DNA from 3 places in the Paenarthrobacter sp. JL.01a genome. Region 3 is predicted to be linked to each of the others. Evidence: predicted binding sites of a transcription regulator. Region 3 holds the regulator's gene; each other region holds the start of a gene.
The links. The regulator HrcA, encoded in region 3, represses chaperone genes, less so after heat shock. The targets are predictions, from matches to a motif close to TTNGCACTCGNNNNNNNCGAGTGCNAA.
Positions count from the first base shown of each region.

Region 1: N5P29_RS06015 (Hsp20/alpha crystallin family protein) is a predicted target of HrcA. The motif match lies at 3,494-3,520, and genes of this name have one in related genera.
Region 2: groES (co-chaperone GroES) is a predicted target of HrcA. The motif match lies at 3,836-3,862, and genes of this name have one in related genera.

Region 1 is NZ_CP104877.1:1,226,860-1,232,492, reverse strand. It holds gene N5P29_RS06035 (hypothetical protein) at 1-339, shown strand, start outside; gene N5P29_RS06030 (cell division protein PerM) at 364-1,695, opposite strand; gene N5P29_RS06025 (hypothetical protein) at 1,994-2,368, opposite strand; gene N5P29_RS06020 (J domain-containing protein) at 2,365-2,760, opposite strand; gene N5P29_RS06015 (Hsp20/alpha crystallin family protein) at 2,987-3,409, opposite strand; gene N5P29_RS06010 (MerR family transcriptional regulator) at 3,552-3,983, shown strand; gene N5P29_RS06005 (excalibur calcium-binding domain-containing protein) at 4,065-4,703, opposite strand; gene N5P29_RS06000 (glycosyltransferase family 4 protein) at 4,935-5,633, shown strand, end outside.
Region 2 is NZ_CP104877.1:3,098,821-3,104,453, reverse strand. It holds gene N5P29_RS14565 (GTP-binding protein) at 15-1,142, shown strand; gene ykgO (type B 50S ribosomal protein L36) at 1,185-1,307, shown strand; gene N5P29_RS14555 (shikimate 5-dehydrogenase) at 1,338-2,150, shown strand; gene N5P29_RS14550 (THUMP-like domain-containing protein) at 2,155-3,384, opposite strand; gene N5P29_RS14545 (hypothetical protein) at 3,452-3,811, shown strand; gene groES (co-chaperone GroES) at 4,004-4,300, shown strand; gene groL (chaperonin GroEL) at 4,385-5,633, shown strand, end outside.
Region 3 is NZ_CP104877.1:2,426,705-2,432,337, forward strand. It holds gene N5P29_RS11420 (16S rRNA (uracil(1498)-N(3))-methyltransferase) at 1-695, opposite strand, end outside; gene dnaJ (molecular chaperone DnaJ) at 698-1,825, opposite strand; gene hrcA (heat-inducible transcriptional repressor HrcA) at 1,876-2,883, opposite strand; gene N5P29_RS11435 (DUF3097 domain-containing protein) at 3,114-3,965, shown strand; gene N5P29_RS11440 (DUF4870 domain-containing protein) at 4,085-4,498, shown strand; gene hemW (radical SAM family heme chaperone HemW) at 4,545-5,633, opposite strand, start outside.

The DNA of each region.
Region 1 (5,633 bases), 1.2 Mb from region 3:
TTCCGCGCCTTCCTTTTCTCGGCTGTGGGAGCGTTCTTCGTGTTCTCGCTGAACGTGAACTACGTATGGTTGAGCGGCATCCTGACGCTGGCGGCTTTGGTGCTGGGCATCGTGGTACTGGTACGGACCATCAAGTACAAGCACCCCCGGCTGATTCTCTTCGGCACCATCTCGGGGCTGGTGGTGACTGCCATCATGTGCCTGCTGGTTCTGACGTCAGCGCTCTTTTTCCGGCAGGTGAGCACCTACCAGGATTGCGCCCGCGCAGCTTTGACCGAGTCGGCAAAGACGCAGTGCCTCATGCAGCTCGAGAAGTCCATGCCGGGCTCGCTCAGGTAGCCCAAGCGTCCCAATCCTGACCGCTCAGGCGTGCTCGTCGTCGTACGCGTTTTCTTCCAGGTTCGCCTCGCGCAGCTTCTGGCTGCGTTCCAGCCACGGCCCCACTGCGTAGCCAATTACGACGCCGATCCCCACTTCCGCGGCCAGCCAGACTGCCGTCCACAGCGGGTGGGGCCCGATCTCCGTGAGCCGCCCAATGCCGGCGGAACCGCGTCCGATCCAAGCCAACGCCCCACCGAGCAAGCCCGCAACGGCGCCAATGAATGCCCCCAGGAACAGGGTGGAAACGGTGGCGGTGAACCAGCGGGCTTTGATCTTGATGGAGAGCCACTCGTCGAAGTGGTTTTCGCCTTCGCGCAGGAACCACCAGCCGGCCAGGATCCCGGCGACAACCGGCAAAGCCAGTGCCATCGCCCCAAATTCGAGCTGGCCTGCAGGGAGGCTGCCCAGGATGGGGACGGCCGGAAGCGGTCCCACCGCGGTGCCCAGCGGACCAGCTGTGGAGCCGATGCCAAGCGAGAATCCCGCCCCCGAAGACCACGCCAATGCGAAGATGACCAGGTTCGGCAGGAAGCCGAGTTGGGCAATGGTCAGCACGGCGCCGCCCAGAGCCCCGGCTTTAAGGCCTTCGTAAACAGCGATGATGTCGGTCCAGTGCCACACAATGGTCGCCGCCAGCAGCACGGCCGACAGGCACACGGCGGCCATCGCCGCCACGAATCCGGCCTTCAGCACCGAGCCGACATAGGAGCCAGCCCACCGGGAATGCTGGCTGGTTTTGGCGAGCCAAGCGACGGCGTCCACGCCGATCAGCCGGCTCCACGAGCCCGCTTCCCGCCGGGCTCCAACCACCATGCCCAGGCCAAACGAGATCAGGGGTATGGCCATGGCCAACCACAGGTTGATGACAACTTCGGTAGTGCGGCACACGAATCCCGTGGCAGCTCCGAATGCGGCGTAGACAAGGAAGGCGCCGAAAAACGCCTGCCACAGTTGGTCGGTGTAGGAAGCACGGGCCAGACGACGGCCTGCCCGCCACGCCAACAGGAACGGGATGAGCGTCAAGCCCAAGGGAATCAGGGAAAGCAGCCCTGATCCAGGCTGGGCGGCGGGGCCGATGTTCACATGAGCGAGCTCCAACGGAACACCGTGAATGAGCAACCAGGCCTGGCCTCCCATCCGCGCCAGGGAGTCCACATTCCGGTTCTGGAAACCATCGGTCGCCCACACGCCGACCAGCGGAAGCACCACCACGATGGCCGAAATGAACGCCGCCTGCGCCGCTTCCAAACCGCCCTGCAGCCAAAGGGGCATAGGGAGGCCACGGTTTCCGGTCTGATCAGCGCGCAGTTTCATCGTGATCCATCGTGCCACGGCCAGCTCTCCAAGCCCGTCAGGCGCCCCTGAAATACCGCGAATTCAAGCGCTTTTTCGTGTTGGCCGCCGTAAGATGGGAGGTGTTCTCCCGGGGCAGGCGAGCGCCCCCCGCTGATGTTGAAGGCCCGGAAAATCGAAGCCGGGAACTAGGAGCGGCCAATGGATAGGTGTCATAACTTCTAACAGAAAGTCGTACTAGCAGCTGGTGCAGCCGCCTTAGGATTTTTCCCAGGCTGCACCAGCCTTCTTTTGTACAGGGCTGCTGCCGGGACCCCATTCACTGGGGCCCGTAGATGAACTCCTTGGCATGGTTGACGGCCTTCTTGAACGCGTCGTTCCGGAGCGTCACCTGTTCCTGGTTGGCTCCCCCTCGCGGTTCGATGAACGTGGTTGGACCGGGGCGCAGCATCCAGATGTCGCCCGCCGGCGGGAGGTAGAACACCCCGAAGGAGCGGTGCTCGGGGTCATCGGTCCAGATGGGGACGACGGCGATCGCGGCCCCCGTGTCCGGGTTGATCCACTGGGCCCGTGGCAGGGGTTGTTCGTGGACTTCGGGGTCCAGGAACGGCGCTGTCCCTCTCCCCCAGCGTTGTTCGAACCGTTCGTAGAACGCGGGAATGATGTGGTCGTCATAGGGACGCCAAGCACTCATGGATTGCTCCTTGGTGTTCTCAGGTTTCTGGACGAAGGTTCCCAACGGGGTGGCCCGAAGGACAACGGTGACTGGCCGCCGTCGTTCCGTCCCGGCTGCTGCGCACGCTTGTGCACCCGGACGTTCACGGGTGTGCCGCCGGTGCCGAATCCGTTCCGCCGGGCCCGGTCGTATGCCGCCCGCTTTCCTGGGTCCGACAAGACGACGTACGCCTGCATGATGGCGTGCAGTTCCTGGAGGTCGCCCGCCGAGGTGGTGTCGCCGTCGTCGATCTTTGGCCGCGTGTCCGGGTGGTGGATCCGAAGCAGCGCGCGATAGGCGCGGGCGATGTCGCGGGCCGTGGCGTCGGGCGCGACGTGGAGGGTGCCGTAGTGGTCAGGTTGGGTGTTCACTGCTGTGTCCGGTTCATGCTGCGGATCAGGAGATGGCCCCCGGCCTGGGCCGGGGGCCATCCATCGGGAGACGACGGGCGGGGACCGCTTTCATGTGCGCTAAAAAACGCTGTGACGTGGCACGAAGCCTGCGCCCAACTATTCCGATGCGGCCGCCTCCGTTGTTCCCGGTCACTGCCCTGCCGGTCGGCCACCCCCGGGTGAGCGTCCGGCAGGACGGGGTGGGTCAGGCGTTGATTTCCTGCTTTTGCCCGCTGGATGTGATCTCGATGCGCCGCGGCTTGGCCTTCTCGGCGACGGGGATGCGGAGTGTGAGCACACCGGCGTCGTAGTTGGCTTGGACGTTTTCGGTATCCAGGGTGTCACCCAGGATCAGCTGCCGGCTGAAGACGCCCTGTGGGCGTTCGGCGGCGATCATCTCGGTGTTCTCGCCCGCGGGCGACTTGCGTTCGGCCTTTACGGTGAGGACGTTGCGTTCGACGTCCAACTCCACTGAATCAGGGCTTACACCTGGCAGATCGAAGGCAACAACGAATTGTCCGTCCTCCTGCCATGCATCCATCGGCATTCCGGCCGGGCGTGCTGTTGTGCCAAAAACCTGTTGGGCGAGCCTGTCGAATTCGCGGAACGGGTCAGTGCGCATCAGCATTTGGTTCTCACTCCTTTGGATCTCGATGCTGATTCTGTTGTTGCTACCAGCCTCCAGATCTATGGTGGTTGGTATAGATTTTTTATAGCACTGGTGAGAGAGTGGTGCAAGTAGGTTTTTGGAAGATTTTCGGAGGTTTTTGATGGCAGGTTCGGATCGCTCGGCGGCCGCCGCGGAGCACGACGGCGGCTTGGTCGCCTCCGCTTCGGGCGCGGGTTCCGATGACGGGCGGGGAGTTTACGCGATCTCGGTTGCCGCGGAATTGGTGGGCACAGGCCAGCAGAACATCCGGCAATACGAGCGCAAGGGCCTGCTCACTCCCGAAAGGACCGACGGCGGCACGCGCCGCTACAGCGAAAACGACCTCGCGACGCTGCGTCGGATCGGGGTGCTGCTTGATGAAGGGCTGAACCTGGCCGGAGTGAAACGTGTACTGGAGCTGGAGGAGGCGAATCGGGGGCTCACCGAGGACAACCGCGGGCTGAGTGAGCACAATGAGGAGCTGAGGGCGGACAACCGGGGGCTGCGGAAGGATTTGAAGGCGGCGCGGGGTGGGGCGGGCGTCGACGGGTAGCTCTCATCACCGTGGAGTCCGCCCGCATGGCAATGGCCACCCCGAAGTGGAGTGGCCATTGCGAATTGCTGCTATTGAGCTTTACTTGTCGCAGCCCCAGCCGTCGCCATCCCTATCGAGATGCCGTCCATACCCTGGTTGGCTGATGTGGATCGGAGCTGCACCTGCGGCTCGAACGGCTGCGCAGTTGGCGTAGTAGACAGCCGCGGGCGGTGGCACAACGGGAGGCGCCTCCACCACGGGCGGCGCCACAGGTGGGGCTACAACTGGTGGTGCTTCCACTACGGGCGGCGCCACGACTGGTGGCGACTCCACCACGGGAGCAACGGGTGCCACCAACGGAACCGGCGCCTGCGTTGGCGTCGGAGTGGGTGTAGGCGTGGGCGTCTCATCAGTGAGATGTTTGACCCCTAGCTTTATCGTCGATCCCTCTGTCACCTTGGACTTGCCAACGGGATCTTCGCTGACCACCTGCCAGTTCTTTTTGACGATGATTGATTTGTCGTCCTTTACATCTTTGGCTTCGACTTTGAGGCCGAGATCCTTGAGCTGATCCGTGGCTTTGTCGAGCGTTAGTCCGACGACATCCGGAACTTCGACAGTGTGCTCAGCTACGCCAGATGCGGCTGGCGTCGCAGTTGGCTGGCTTGAGGCCTGTTTGGTGGCGCAACCGGACAGCATAAGGCCGGTGAGCACCACAAGTGCGAGTGTTTTCTTCAAGATTCCCCCTGCTTGGAGCGAGACCGGGGCATTCGGAAAGGGCGGATTTGCCAGATACTTCCCGAGGACTCGCTTGAAAATCAAGATACCAGCGCAAGCCATGCAACTATTTTTCCGGCAAAGTATTACGAAGCTGCGCAAGTTCACCCAACCCACCTGTTAACCCACTCTTCCCCCACCGGCCACCCCCGCGCACCCAGTAAGCCAACCGCCGCGACCACCGTGGAAGGCGTGAGGATCGCAATCGTCGCCGAATCATTCCTGCCACTGATGAATGGGGTAACCCACTCGATACTGCGGGTGCTGGAGCATCTGCAAGAGCGTGGGGACGAGGTGATGGTGATCGCGCCGTCGACGTCGGACACTGATGTTTCGAGCGTCGAGAAGGGTGCGTATGTGCACCGACTTCCCTCGGTGCCGCTGGCCGGATACACGAATGTGCGGGTTGCGTTGGGTGGTGTGAATCGGGTCAAGCGAATCCTTGCCGATTTCGCCCCCGACGTCGTTCATCTCGCCTCACCGTTCGTCCTCGGCTGGCGCGCGGTGCAGGCCGCCCACCAGCTGGGCATCCCGACCGTCGCGATCTACCAAACCGAGGTTCCCGGCTACGCGGGCCGCTACGGTGTGCCTTTCCTGGAGAACTGGGCCTGGAACCGAGTGGACAACATCCACCTCCTGGCCACCCGCACCTTGGTGCCGTCCACCTTCGCGCTGAACCAGTTGCGCGGACGCGGCATCCTGCGCGTTGACATGTGGCGGCGCGGTGTGGATACCGCCCGCTTCAATCCCGCGAAACGTTCGACGGCGTGGCGGAGCTCGGTGGCGCCCGAGGGTCAGCGCATCATCGGCTACGTCGGCCGGCTCGCCGTCGAGAAGCAGGTTGAGGACCTCGCGGTGCTGGCGGATGTGCCGAACACCAAGCTGGTGATC
Region 2 (5,633 bases), 670 kb from region 3:
ATTATTGTCATTCCATGCATTTCACCGTTGTCAGCTCCCTCGACAGTCAGTGCCGCGAAGCCGCCGCAGAACGGCTGGGCCGCACCCACGACAATTCCGTGGTGGTCCTCCACGACCTCCTGGACGGATCGTTGGTCCTTCGTCGCGTATTCCGCGATGGACGGCTCTTCGAGCGGGAAACGACACTGTTGGAACACGGCTGCCTAAGCTGCACAGTCCGGTTGGATGTAGTCCCGACGGCGGAACGGCTCGCCGCATGCGGCTTCGACCACGTGGTCCTTGGCCTGCCTCCGGGTGTCGCCACGGGCATGGCCGTTGACGAACTCCGGCGCGGACTCGACGGCCCCGTGGTCATTGACAATGCGGTTCTGGCCCTTGATCCGGCGGACGTGGACAATCAGATCTGGGACCGGCACACGCTGTTCGAATCCGGCTTCACCTCGATGCCCAGCGACGAGCGCACCAGCGGCGAGTTCCTCGTCGGAGAATTCGGGCAGGTGGATACCGTGCTCATGTCCCCGGGCCTGGGCTCCGTGTTGTCCGGAAATCCGGGCGAAGGATCGGAACCATGGTTGACGGGAGTTGAACTGCTGGGCGAGCTGGCGCCCCATGCCCACCTCGTGGCTCCGGCTGACACGTTCCGGCCGGGGTGCTTCGACCCCGCCGAAGCGGCGGCCCGGAACAAGCCCGGCGTCGTACGTCTTCCTGTCAGCGAATCCCAAGGTTCCTTCACCACCGTGCTGCATAAAGCCGGTCGTCCTTTGCATCCGGGGCGTTTCCGCGACGCCCTGCCACACCTGGCCAGCGGAACCCATTGGATGCGCGGGCGTCTCTGGATTGCCTCGGCTCCCACAACCCGGATTGCCGTGCAAGGCATTGGTCCCCGGGTCTGGCTCGAAAGCACCGGAACCTGGCTGGCCGACCGGCCTGAACAAGTGCCCGGAACGGACGTCGATGCCGCCCTCGACTGGCACCCGAGCCATGGAGACCGTGGCACGGTCCTGGCCTTCACCGGGTACTCGCAGGACATCGACGCCGGGGAAGTCCGCGATCTCCTGGATAGCTGCCAGCTCACGGAGGCCGAGATGGAAGCGGATTTTGCCGTGTGGGAGGATCCGCTGGATCTGAGCAATGCCCTGTAGAAGCCTCCAAAGCCAAACCACCCAAGTAGAAGGAGAAACACCATGAAGGTCAGGAACTCGCTGCGTGCACTCAAGAAGATCCCGGGCGCCCAGATCGTCCGCAGGCGTGGCCGCACATTCGTCATCAACAAGAACAACCCGCGAATGAAGGCGCGCCAAGGCTAAACGGTCAACGGCCCGTTGTTTAATGGGTGGATGCCCATCCTGAATAAAGACATGTCCCTGTGCATTTCGCTCGCGGCCCGCCCCAGCAATATCGGGACCCGGTTCCACAACTATCTTTACGATCTGCTCGGATTGAACTTTATCTACAAGGCATTCGCACCCGCTGACATCACCCTTGCCGTTGCGGGCATCCGCGGCCTCCCGATCCGGGGCGCCGCGGTGTCCATGCCGTACAAGGAGGCCGTCATTCCGCTGGTGGATGTGCTGGATCCCTCGGCCAGGGCCATCGATTCGGTGAACACGATCGTGAACGACGACGGCGTCCTGACCGCCTACAACACCGATTACATCGCCATTGCCCGGCTGCTGAAGGACCACGAGGTTCCCACAAGCCACACGGTCCTGCTGCGCGGGGCCGGGGGTATGGCGAAGGCAGTTGCCGCAGCCCTCCGGGATGCCGGCTTTACCGCCGTCACCATTGTCGCCCGCAATGAAACCACCGGCCGCGCTCTTGCGGAGCTGTACGGTTTTGGCTGGCAGGACAACGTCAACGGAGCAACCGCGGACCTCATCATCAACGTCACACCGCTTGGCATGGCCGGAGCGGATGAAACTGCGCAGTCCTTCGATGACGCCACCATTGCCGCCGCGCAAGTGGTCTTCGACGTCGTTGCGCTGCCCTCCGAAACGCCGCTCATCACCGCTGCGCGGGCTGCCGGAAAGCCGGTCATCACCGGAGCCGAAGTCATCGCCATTCAGGCGGAGGAACAGTTCGTCCTCTACACAGGGGTGCGCCCGACTCCCGGCCAGGTGCGCGAAGCTTCTGAGTTCTCGCGACGCTGACGCCTCAGGCGGTCACCGGCTCCACCACAACAGCCACCCGCTCCTCGCCGATCCTGGTGAGGACCAGGGTGGCTGTTTTCGCATCCTTGCCCTTGGCAGGCTTGCCCGGCAGCAGTTGCTTGCGGAGCTCTTCGGGGGTCACTGCGGTGCCACGCTTCTTGATGTCCAGGACAGTGATGCCGTTGCCCTTGACCCAGGCTTTGAGGGCCTTGACGTTGAACGGCATCACCTCGAGCACCTTGTACGCGCGGGCGAAAGGGGTGTCGTGGAGTTCGGGAGCGCAAATGTAGGCGATGTGCTCGTCCACCAGATGCCCGCCCAGTCGTTCAGCGACGTCGGCCACCAGCCCCGCGCGGATCACCGCACCATCTGGTTCGTAAAGGAAGCCTTCAACGGGCCCGACGGCGGCGACCGGGCCGCCGTCGAAGTCCTCACCGCTGGTGATCTCCGCGGCGCCCTGGCTGCCAAGGACCAATGCCGCGCGGCGAACGCCGGGCCGTGCAACGGCGTTGAACCACAGCGTGGCTTCGGTGACGTCGCCGCCCACGGACACCCACTGGACCTCGCAGTCCGAAGGCACGGAGTCGTGGGGGATGCCCGGGCCCATCTTGACCCCTACCGCACGCCCCGTAGCCGCAACCCTTTCTACAAACGACAACGGAGGAGAGAAGGCCTCCGGATCCCAGATCCTTTTGGTGCCGGACGTGGAGGTGGTGCGTCGGGCGGGGTCCAGCCAGACGCCGTCGATCCCCTCAAGGTCCACCGACTCCGCGTCCGTGTGCACAACCCTCGCATGCGGAAATGGCATGAGGTTGATCATGGCGCAGGCCGCGGTGGTTTCATCCATCTCCACGGCAGTGACGGCGATATCCATGGAGGCCATCGCCATGGAGTCTGCGCCGAGGCCGCAGCCGAGGTCCGCAACGTGGCTGATGCCTGCCTGGGCGAAGCGTTCAGCGTGGCGGGCGGCGACATTGAGCCGGGTGGCCTGTTCCAAGCCGGCTTGAGTAAAGAGCATCTGGCGGGCGAATTCGCCGAACTTTGCCTCCGCGCGGGTCCGCAAGCGCGATTGCGTCAGAACGGCGGCAACAAGTTCGGGGGAGTGGCCGGCCTTCCGGAGTTCGGCGTTGGTGCCGAATGCATCAGCTTCCCGGTAGGGCCCCAGCGAGGCAAGAAGTTCCCATCCTTCAGTAGTCAGCAAGGGCGCGATCTGTTCCTGCGGTGCGTGAGGCATGGGAACAAGCCTAACGTCGCGCGTCATGGCGGTGTGACTGTGGAATCAGCCGGATAGGGTTGTTTTCATGGAAGACAACGCAGCCCCGCCGCCCTCCCGTCTCGTCACGTACGCCCGTCCTGCCCTGATTGCGGGCGCTGTCATCGCGGTAGTCTGCATCGGCCTGCTGATTGTTATTTTCGCGCTGGACTCCTTCAACGCCGCAGCCTATTCCGTGACGGGCAAGAGCGTCAGCGATGCCACCGATGAGGCTCGCGACATCCGCGATCTCTACAGCGGTGCACGCCTGGGCGGGGTGATCGCGTTGGTGATTTCCGGCGTCGTCGCTGTGGCCTCCGCGGTGGCACTGTACCGCAATCGCGGCGGCTCCCTGGACGGCGACGACGACGGCGAAGACTACGATCTGGACGACCTCCGGGACGAGTGACCACGGTTCACCGATGACGAAATGCTGGCACTCACCTTGACCGAGTGCTAACGCCTTACATAGAGTCTAGTTAGCACTCTCCCCGTGAGGGTGCTAATCCCGCCAGGCGTCCACCGGCACCGCGACGACGGTTGAACGCCACGGCACCCTAGTTCTTAGTCCATGAATCAGCTCATGAAAAGGAGAGTCCGAGTGTCGGTCTCGATTAAGCCTCTTGAGGATCGTATTGTTGTTCGCCCGCTCGAAGCAGAGCAGACCACGGCTTCCGGCCTGGTTATTCCGGACTCCGCACAGGAGAAGCCGCAGGAAGGCGAAGTTGTTGCAATCGGCCCCGGCCGCTTCGATGACAACGGCAACCGCGTACCGGTGGACGTAGCTGTCGGCGACGTCGTCATCTACTCCAAGTACGGTGGAACCGAAGTCAAGACCGGCGGCAGCGAGTACCTCGTTCTGTCCGCCCGCGACGTCCTCGCGATCGTCGTAAAGTAACTTCCTGGAGCCCCGCACCGCCGTCGCGTTGGAATCATTCCGACCGTCAGCGGTGCGGGTTTTCTGTCTCGAAAGGACACAACCATGGCAAAGCAGCTTGCTTTTAACGATGCTGCCCGCCGGTCTCTTGAGGCCGGTATCGACAAGCTCGCCAACACTGTCAAGGTGACGCTCGGCCCGCGCGGCCGCAACGTCGTCCTGGACAAGAAGTGGGGCGCCCCCACGATCACCAACGATGGCGTCACCATCGCCCGTGAAGTTGAGCTTGACGACCCCTACGAGAACCTTGGCGCACAGCTGGCCAAGGAAGTCGCCACCAAGACCAACGACGTCGCCGGTGACGGCACCACCACTGCCACCGTGCTTGCACAGGCCCTGGTAAAGGAAGGCCTGCGCAACGTTGCTGCCGGCGCCGCTCCCGGAGAAATCAAGCGCGGCATCGAAGTTGCCGTTGAGGCTGTCGCTGCACGCCTGCTCGAGAACGCCCGCGAAGTCGAAGGCACCCAGGTAGCCAACGTCGCAGCCATCTCCGCGCAGAGCGATGAAGTTGGCGAGCTGCTGGCCGAGGCCTTCGGCAAGGTGGGCAAGGATGGCGTCATCACCATCGAAGAGTCCTCCACCACGCAGACCGAGCTGGTCCTCACCGAAGGCATGCAGTTCGACAAGGGCTACCTGTCCCCGTACTTCGTCACCGACGCAGAGCGCCAGGAAGCTGTCCTCGAGGACGCCCTCATCCTGATCAACCAGGGCAAGATCTCCTCGCTGCAGGACTTCCTGCCGCTGCTTGAGAAGGCCCTGCAGGCCAACAAGCCCCTCTTCATCATCGCTGAGGACATCGAAGGCGAAGCCCTGTCCACGCTGATCGTCAACCGCATCCGCGGCACGCTCAACGTTGTTGCCGTCAAGGCTCCGGGCTTCGGCGACCGCCGCAAGGCGATGCTCCAGGACATCGCCACCCTGACCGGCGCCCAGGTTGTTTCCCCGGACCTCGGCCTCAGCCTGGACACCGTTGGCCTCGAGGTACTGGGTACGGCCCGCCGCATCACGGTCACCAAGGACAACACCACCATCGTGGACGGTGCCGGAACCGAGCAGGACGTTGCAGACCGCGTTGCGCAGCTGCGCGCAGAGCTCACCCGCACCGACTCCGACTGGGACCGCGAGAAGCTGCAGGAGCGCTTGGCCAAGCTTGCCGGCGGCATCGGCGTCATCAAGGTTGGCGCAGCCACCGAAGTTGAGCTGAAGGAAAAGAAGCACCGCATCGAGGACGCTGTGTCCTCAACGCGTGCAGCCCTCGAAGAAGGCATCGTTTCCGGTGGCGGTTCCGCACTCA
Region 3 (5,633 bases):
ACATGGTGACCCAACAGTGCGGTGACGGCCCCAGCGTCGCTCAGCCGCGTTACTTCCCGCGGCGAGATTCCACCTTCGGGACCCACGATCAACAGAACCTCACGGGGCGAGGCGTCGTCGACGTCCAACTTCCCCAGGACCTCACGCAGGGGGTTCTTTGCGTCCTCGTGAAGGATAATGGCGAGGTCAGCTTCCGCAACGGCTTTGGCCAGTCCGTTCGAGTCCACAATCGGGCGGACCGAAGGTATCCAGGACCTCCGCGCCTGCTTGGCGGCAGCGGTAACCACGGACTCCCACTTGGCATGCGCTTTCGCTGCCCGGTCACCCTTCCAGCGCACGATCGAACGTTCCGACTGCCAGGGAACCACGGCATCGATTCCGAGTTCAGTGGCCGTCTCGATGGCCAGCTCATCGCGATCGCCCTTGGCCAAGGCCTGCACCAGAACCAAACGCACATGGGGCTGCTCTTCGAAGACGACGTCCGCCACCGTCACCGTCAAGGTGCCGGCTCCGACGTCGGCAACGGTCCCGGTGAGCCGGGCGCCTGCGCCGTCGGCGATGTCAACTGACTCACCGACGGCAAGGCGCTTGACCGTTACGGCGTGGCGCGCTTCGGAACCCTCCAGGATGAATTCGGCACCGGAGTGCAGCTGGTCAAGGCTGCCGGCGGGCGCGAAGAAGACGGGATTGCTCACCGCTACAGGTTACCGAGCTTGTCCCGGAGCTTTGCGAACATTCCACCGCTGGCCAGAAGCTTGCCCTCGGTGAATTGCTCACCCCGAAGCTTGGCGAGCTGCTGCAGCAGTTCTTCCTGGGCATGGTCAAGTTTGGTGGGCGTCTCGACGTGCAGGTGCACCTTGAGGTCGCCCCGGCCGTAGCCCCGGAGATGGGTGACGCCGAGACCGCGCAGGGTGATGATCTCTCCGGACTGCGTGCCTGCCTTCACCTCGATGCCTTGCGCGCCGTCGAAGGTGTCGAGCTCCAGGTCCGTGCCCAGAGCTGCCGCCGTCATGGGCACGCTCAAGGTGGCGTGGAGGTCATCACCTTCACGAACGAACATGGAATCGTTGTTCACCCGGATCTCCACGTAGAGATCGCCGGCCGGCCCACCAGCCGGGCCTGCTTCGCCCTGTCCGGACAGCTGGATCCGCGTGCCGGTGGCGACGCCTGCCGGAACCTTGATGGTCAACGAACGGCGGCTCCGGATGCGGCCCTGGCCGCTGCACTCGTTGCAGGGATCCTTGATAACGGTGCCGAATCCTTCACAGGTTCCGCAGGGCGCGGTGGTCATGACCTGGCCGAGGATGGAGCGCACTGCGCGCTGGACCTGGCCGCTGCCGCCGCAAATGTCGCAGCGTTCGGGGTGGGTGCCTGGACGGCAGCAGCTGCCATCACACGTTGGGCAGACCACGGCTGTATCGACTTCAAGCTTCTTGTTGACGCCGAACACCGCGTCCTTGAGGTCGATCCGGACACTGATGAGGGCGTCCTGGCCGCGCCGGACGCGGGAGGCAGGTCCTCCGTGGCCTCCCCCACCGCCAAAGAACGTGTCGAAGATGTCCTGGAAGGCGAAGCCCTGTCCTGCGTACCCGCCACCGAATCCGTTGTCCGTTCCGTTTTCATTGCCCGTGGCGTCATAGACGCGGCGTTTCTGGGGATCTGACAACACTTCGTAAGCGTGGGTCACGGCCTTGAACTGCTCCGCTACATCTTCACCGGGGTTTACGTCCGGGTGGAGTTTCCGTGCCAGCTTGCGGTACGCCTTTTTGATCTCTTCCCCGGTGGCTTCCGGCGAGACTCCCAAAACGTCATAGTGGCTGCTCAAAGTCGGTATCTCTTCCTGGTTGTACTGCGGATTTTTCCTCGGGCCGGTTTTCAGCCGCCGAGAATGCGGGAAAGGTAACGGGCCACGGCGCGTACTGCCGCCATGGTGGTCGGATAGTCCATGCGGGTCGGTCCCAGAATGCCCACCTTGGCACCTGATCCGTAGCCCGTGGCCACGACAGATGCCTCGGCAAGGCCGTCGTACGGATTCTCCCGGCCAATGCTGACCGTGACGCCTCGAGGATCGTCTCCCATGTCCGACAACAACCGGAGCATGACAACTTGTTCCTCAAGTGCTTCCAGCACAGGCCCGATGCTCAACGGGAAATCGACGTTGGACCGTGCGAGGTTGGCCGTACCGGCCATAAGGATGCGCTCTTCACGGCTGGTGTCGCTCAACGATTCCAGTCCGTTGGCGAGCGTTTGCGCGAGGGCCCGAAGGTCGGGCGGACAGAGCGCAACCACTGAGGGAAGTACCTGCGGCAGGAGGGCCAGCTGGGTGCCGGCGATGCTGCCAAGGAAACGGGACCTCAACAACATCAATGCCTCGTTGCTCACATCCACGCCTGTGTCGATGACCTTCTGCACGACACTCCCGGTGTCTGCGATCAGGACAACAAGCACCTGCTTGGGTGCCAGCAGGACGAACTCCGCGTGGCGGACCAATGCGCGGTGCGAGTGCGGGTACTGGACGACGGCGACCTGATTGGTCAGCTGGGAAAGGAGCCTGACGGTGCGCTCAAGGATGTCATCGACGTCGTCAGGGCCCTCCAGCAGTGAATGGATGGCCCGGCGCTCGGCCGCGGACAACGGCTTGACCTGGGAGATGCGGTCAACGAAGAGGCGATAGCCCTTGTCGGTAGGAATCCGGCCCGCGCTGGTATGAGGGGCCGCAATGAGGCCTTCCTCTTCCAGGACAGCCATGTCATTGCGGATGGTGGCGCTGGAAACACCCAAGTGATGCCGCTCGACGAGGGCCTTGGATCCCACAGGCTCCCGGGAATGCACATAATCCTCAACGATGGCACGCAGCACTTCGAGCTTGCGTGGCTCACTCATTGCTCCACCTCCTGACAATTGCCATGGTCCTTTGGGACCGTCCCCGCGTGACCTCCGACGGGTCACCACACTTAGCACTCAACATGCCCAAGTGCTAACAAGTCTAGTATGAGCTACCGCGTTGTTAGCATTGAAACCGTCCGCGGACAGTATCCAGGACGGCGAGCCAGTGCAGCTTGATCGCAGCTGTTGCCCGTCCTTACGCATATCAGCACAGAGGTAGGAATTCCTTGGCTTTCGACAATTGGGGCCCGCAGGATCTATCGGCTCCGGCCAAACGCCAACTCCCCGAGGTCCCGGTACAACGAGGAATGGTCCTGGAGGACGTCCAGTCGGGGTGGGTGGGCGAAGTCACCCGGGTTGAGAAGACGGGTGGCATGCACATCGTGGCCCTGGAGGACAGGCGTGGCAAGACCAAGTCATTCCAACTCGGCTATGGATTCCTCCTCGAAGGACAACCCATCCGGTTGATGCCTCCAGCCGCCCGCCCGCCTGCTTCAGCAGTTCCGGCGGGACGGACAGCCTCTGGCTCGGTGAAGGTCCAGGGACAGCGGGCACAGGTAGCCAAGGCCAGCCGGATCTGGGTTGAAGGCAAACACGACGCCGAACTGGTCGAGAAAGTCTGGGGTGACGATCTCCGGGTTGAGGGAATCGTGGTCGAACCCCTCCATGGCGTGGACGACCTTAAATCCGCCATCGCCGCTTTCCGCCCCGGACCCGACCGCCGGCTCGGTATCCTGGTGGACCACCTGGTTCAGGGCTCCAAGGAATCCCGGATCGCAGCCGAAGCCATGACAGTCCCCGGGGCTGCCGGGAATGTCTTGATCGTCGGACACCCCTACGTGGACGTGTGGCAGGCAATCCGGCCCAAGGTGCTGGGCATTGAGCAATGGCCGGCCGTGGCCCGCGGGACGGATTGGAAGACCGGTATTCTCACCGCCTTCGGGTGGCCCCATGAGAGCGCCGAGGACATAGGTTTGGGCTGGCAGCGGCTCCTCGGTGCGGTGCGCAGCTACGCGGACCTTGAGCCATCGTTGCTCGGCCGAGTGGAAGAAGTCATCGACTTCCTGACCGTCCCCTGATCTGCCGCCCAGCACTCGACGATCTGACCGTTTGCGGGGCGTTGGTCCCGGGAAGGACGTGCGGGCCGGTATTCTTGGACAGCAACACCGCAGCATCTTTACAGCAAAGGGAAGACACCGTGGCAGATAACGCTCCTGAAGAACCGGGCAGTGCCGCAGGCCGGCCCCAGTATCACGGCGCGCCTGCCAACGCACTCCCGCTGACGGCCAGTGAGGACCGGCAGTGGGCCACTTTGGCACACTTCGGCGGCATCCTCGGATGCCTGCCGGCTCTTTTGATCTACTTGATTTTCCGCGACCGTGGGCCGTTCACAGCACAGGAATCCAAGGAAGCGCTGAATTTCACGCTGCCTCCCACCATTGCCGCCGTGCTCGCGAACATCCTGGTGCTGCTGCCGGTGGTGGGCAATATCTTTGCAGTCATCGCCACGGGCATCTGGGTAGCGCTGACCTGCTTCTCCGTCTCAGCCGGTATCAGGGTCAACCACGGTCAGCCGCACCGCTACCGCTTCAACCTGCGCTGGATCAAGTAAAGCTCCCGGCTCAGGACGCAGGAGTTCCGCTGCTGGCTTAGCCGGTTCAGTCCGGCAGGATCCTTCGGACTACCGCATCGGCCAGAAGACGGCCCTTCAGCGTCAGAATCAGCCGGCCCTTGAACGCCTGAACAGGATCAACCAGGCCGTCGGCGATAAGGCCCGCCATGGCATGGCGACCCACAGCATCGAGGGCGTCTACGGCAAGACCCGTTCCCAGGCGTGCCTCCAGCATGATCCGCTCGACTTCGCGGGTTCCGGGGTCCAGGGTTTCGCGCCCAGCAGCAGGCGAAGTTCCAGCGCCCAATCGTGACGCATAGGCCGTGGGGTGTTTGACGTTCCACCAACGGACGCCGCCAACATGCGAATGCGCACCCGGGCCGATCCCCCACCAATCATCTCCGCGCCAATAGGCCAGATTGTGCCTGCAGGCTTGTTCCGGGGTCCGGGCCCAGTTGCTGACCTCGTACCAGTCCAGGCCTGCCGCTGAGATCATTTGATCCGCCAGTTCGTATTTGGCGGCGTGGTCGTCGTCGTCGATTCCGGGCACTTGGCCGCGCCTGATCTGCGCCGCAAGCTTGGTGCCGTCCTCTACGATCAGCGCGTAAGCGCTGATGTGATCGGGCTCGTAGGACAGGGCCGTCTTGAGCGAGAGCTCCCAATCCTCCATGGACTCCCCCGGGGTCCCGTAGATCAAGTCCAAGCTGACGGCCAGGCCTGCCTCGCGGGCCCATTGAACCACCAAGGGAACCCGGCTGGGCGTGTGTGTGCGGTCAAGCACCTTCAACACGTGGGGAACCGCCGACTGCATGCCAAATGACACCCTCGTGAAACCTGCATCCGCAAGGATCTTCAGGGATTCGGGTGTTACGGAATCAGGATTCGCTTCGGTGGTTATCTCAGCGCCGGGCTCAAGGCCCCAATGCCCGACGGCGGCACGCAGGATCTGTGCCAAATCTTCCGCGGGCAGGAGGGTTGGCGTGCCGCCTCCGAAGAATACGGTGCTGAGGGGCCGACGCGGGAGGCCCGAGGCATCTAGGGCCGCAGCCGCGAATCCGAGTTCGGAGACCGCCGTCGATGCGTAGGCATCCTGTGACGCTCCGCCGCCGAGCTCGGTCGCGGTATAGGTGTTGAA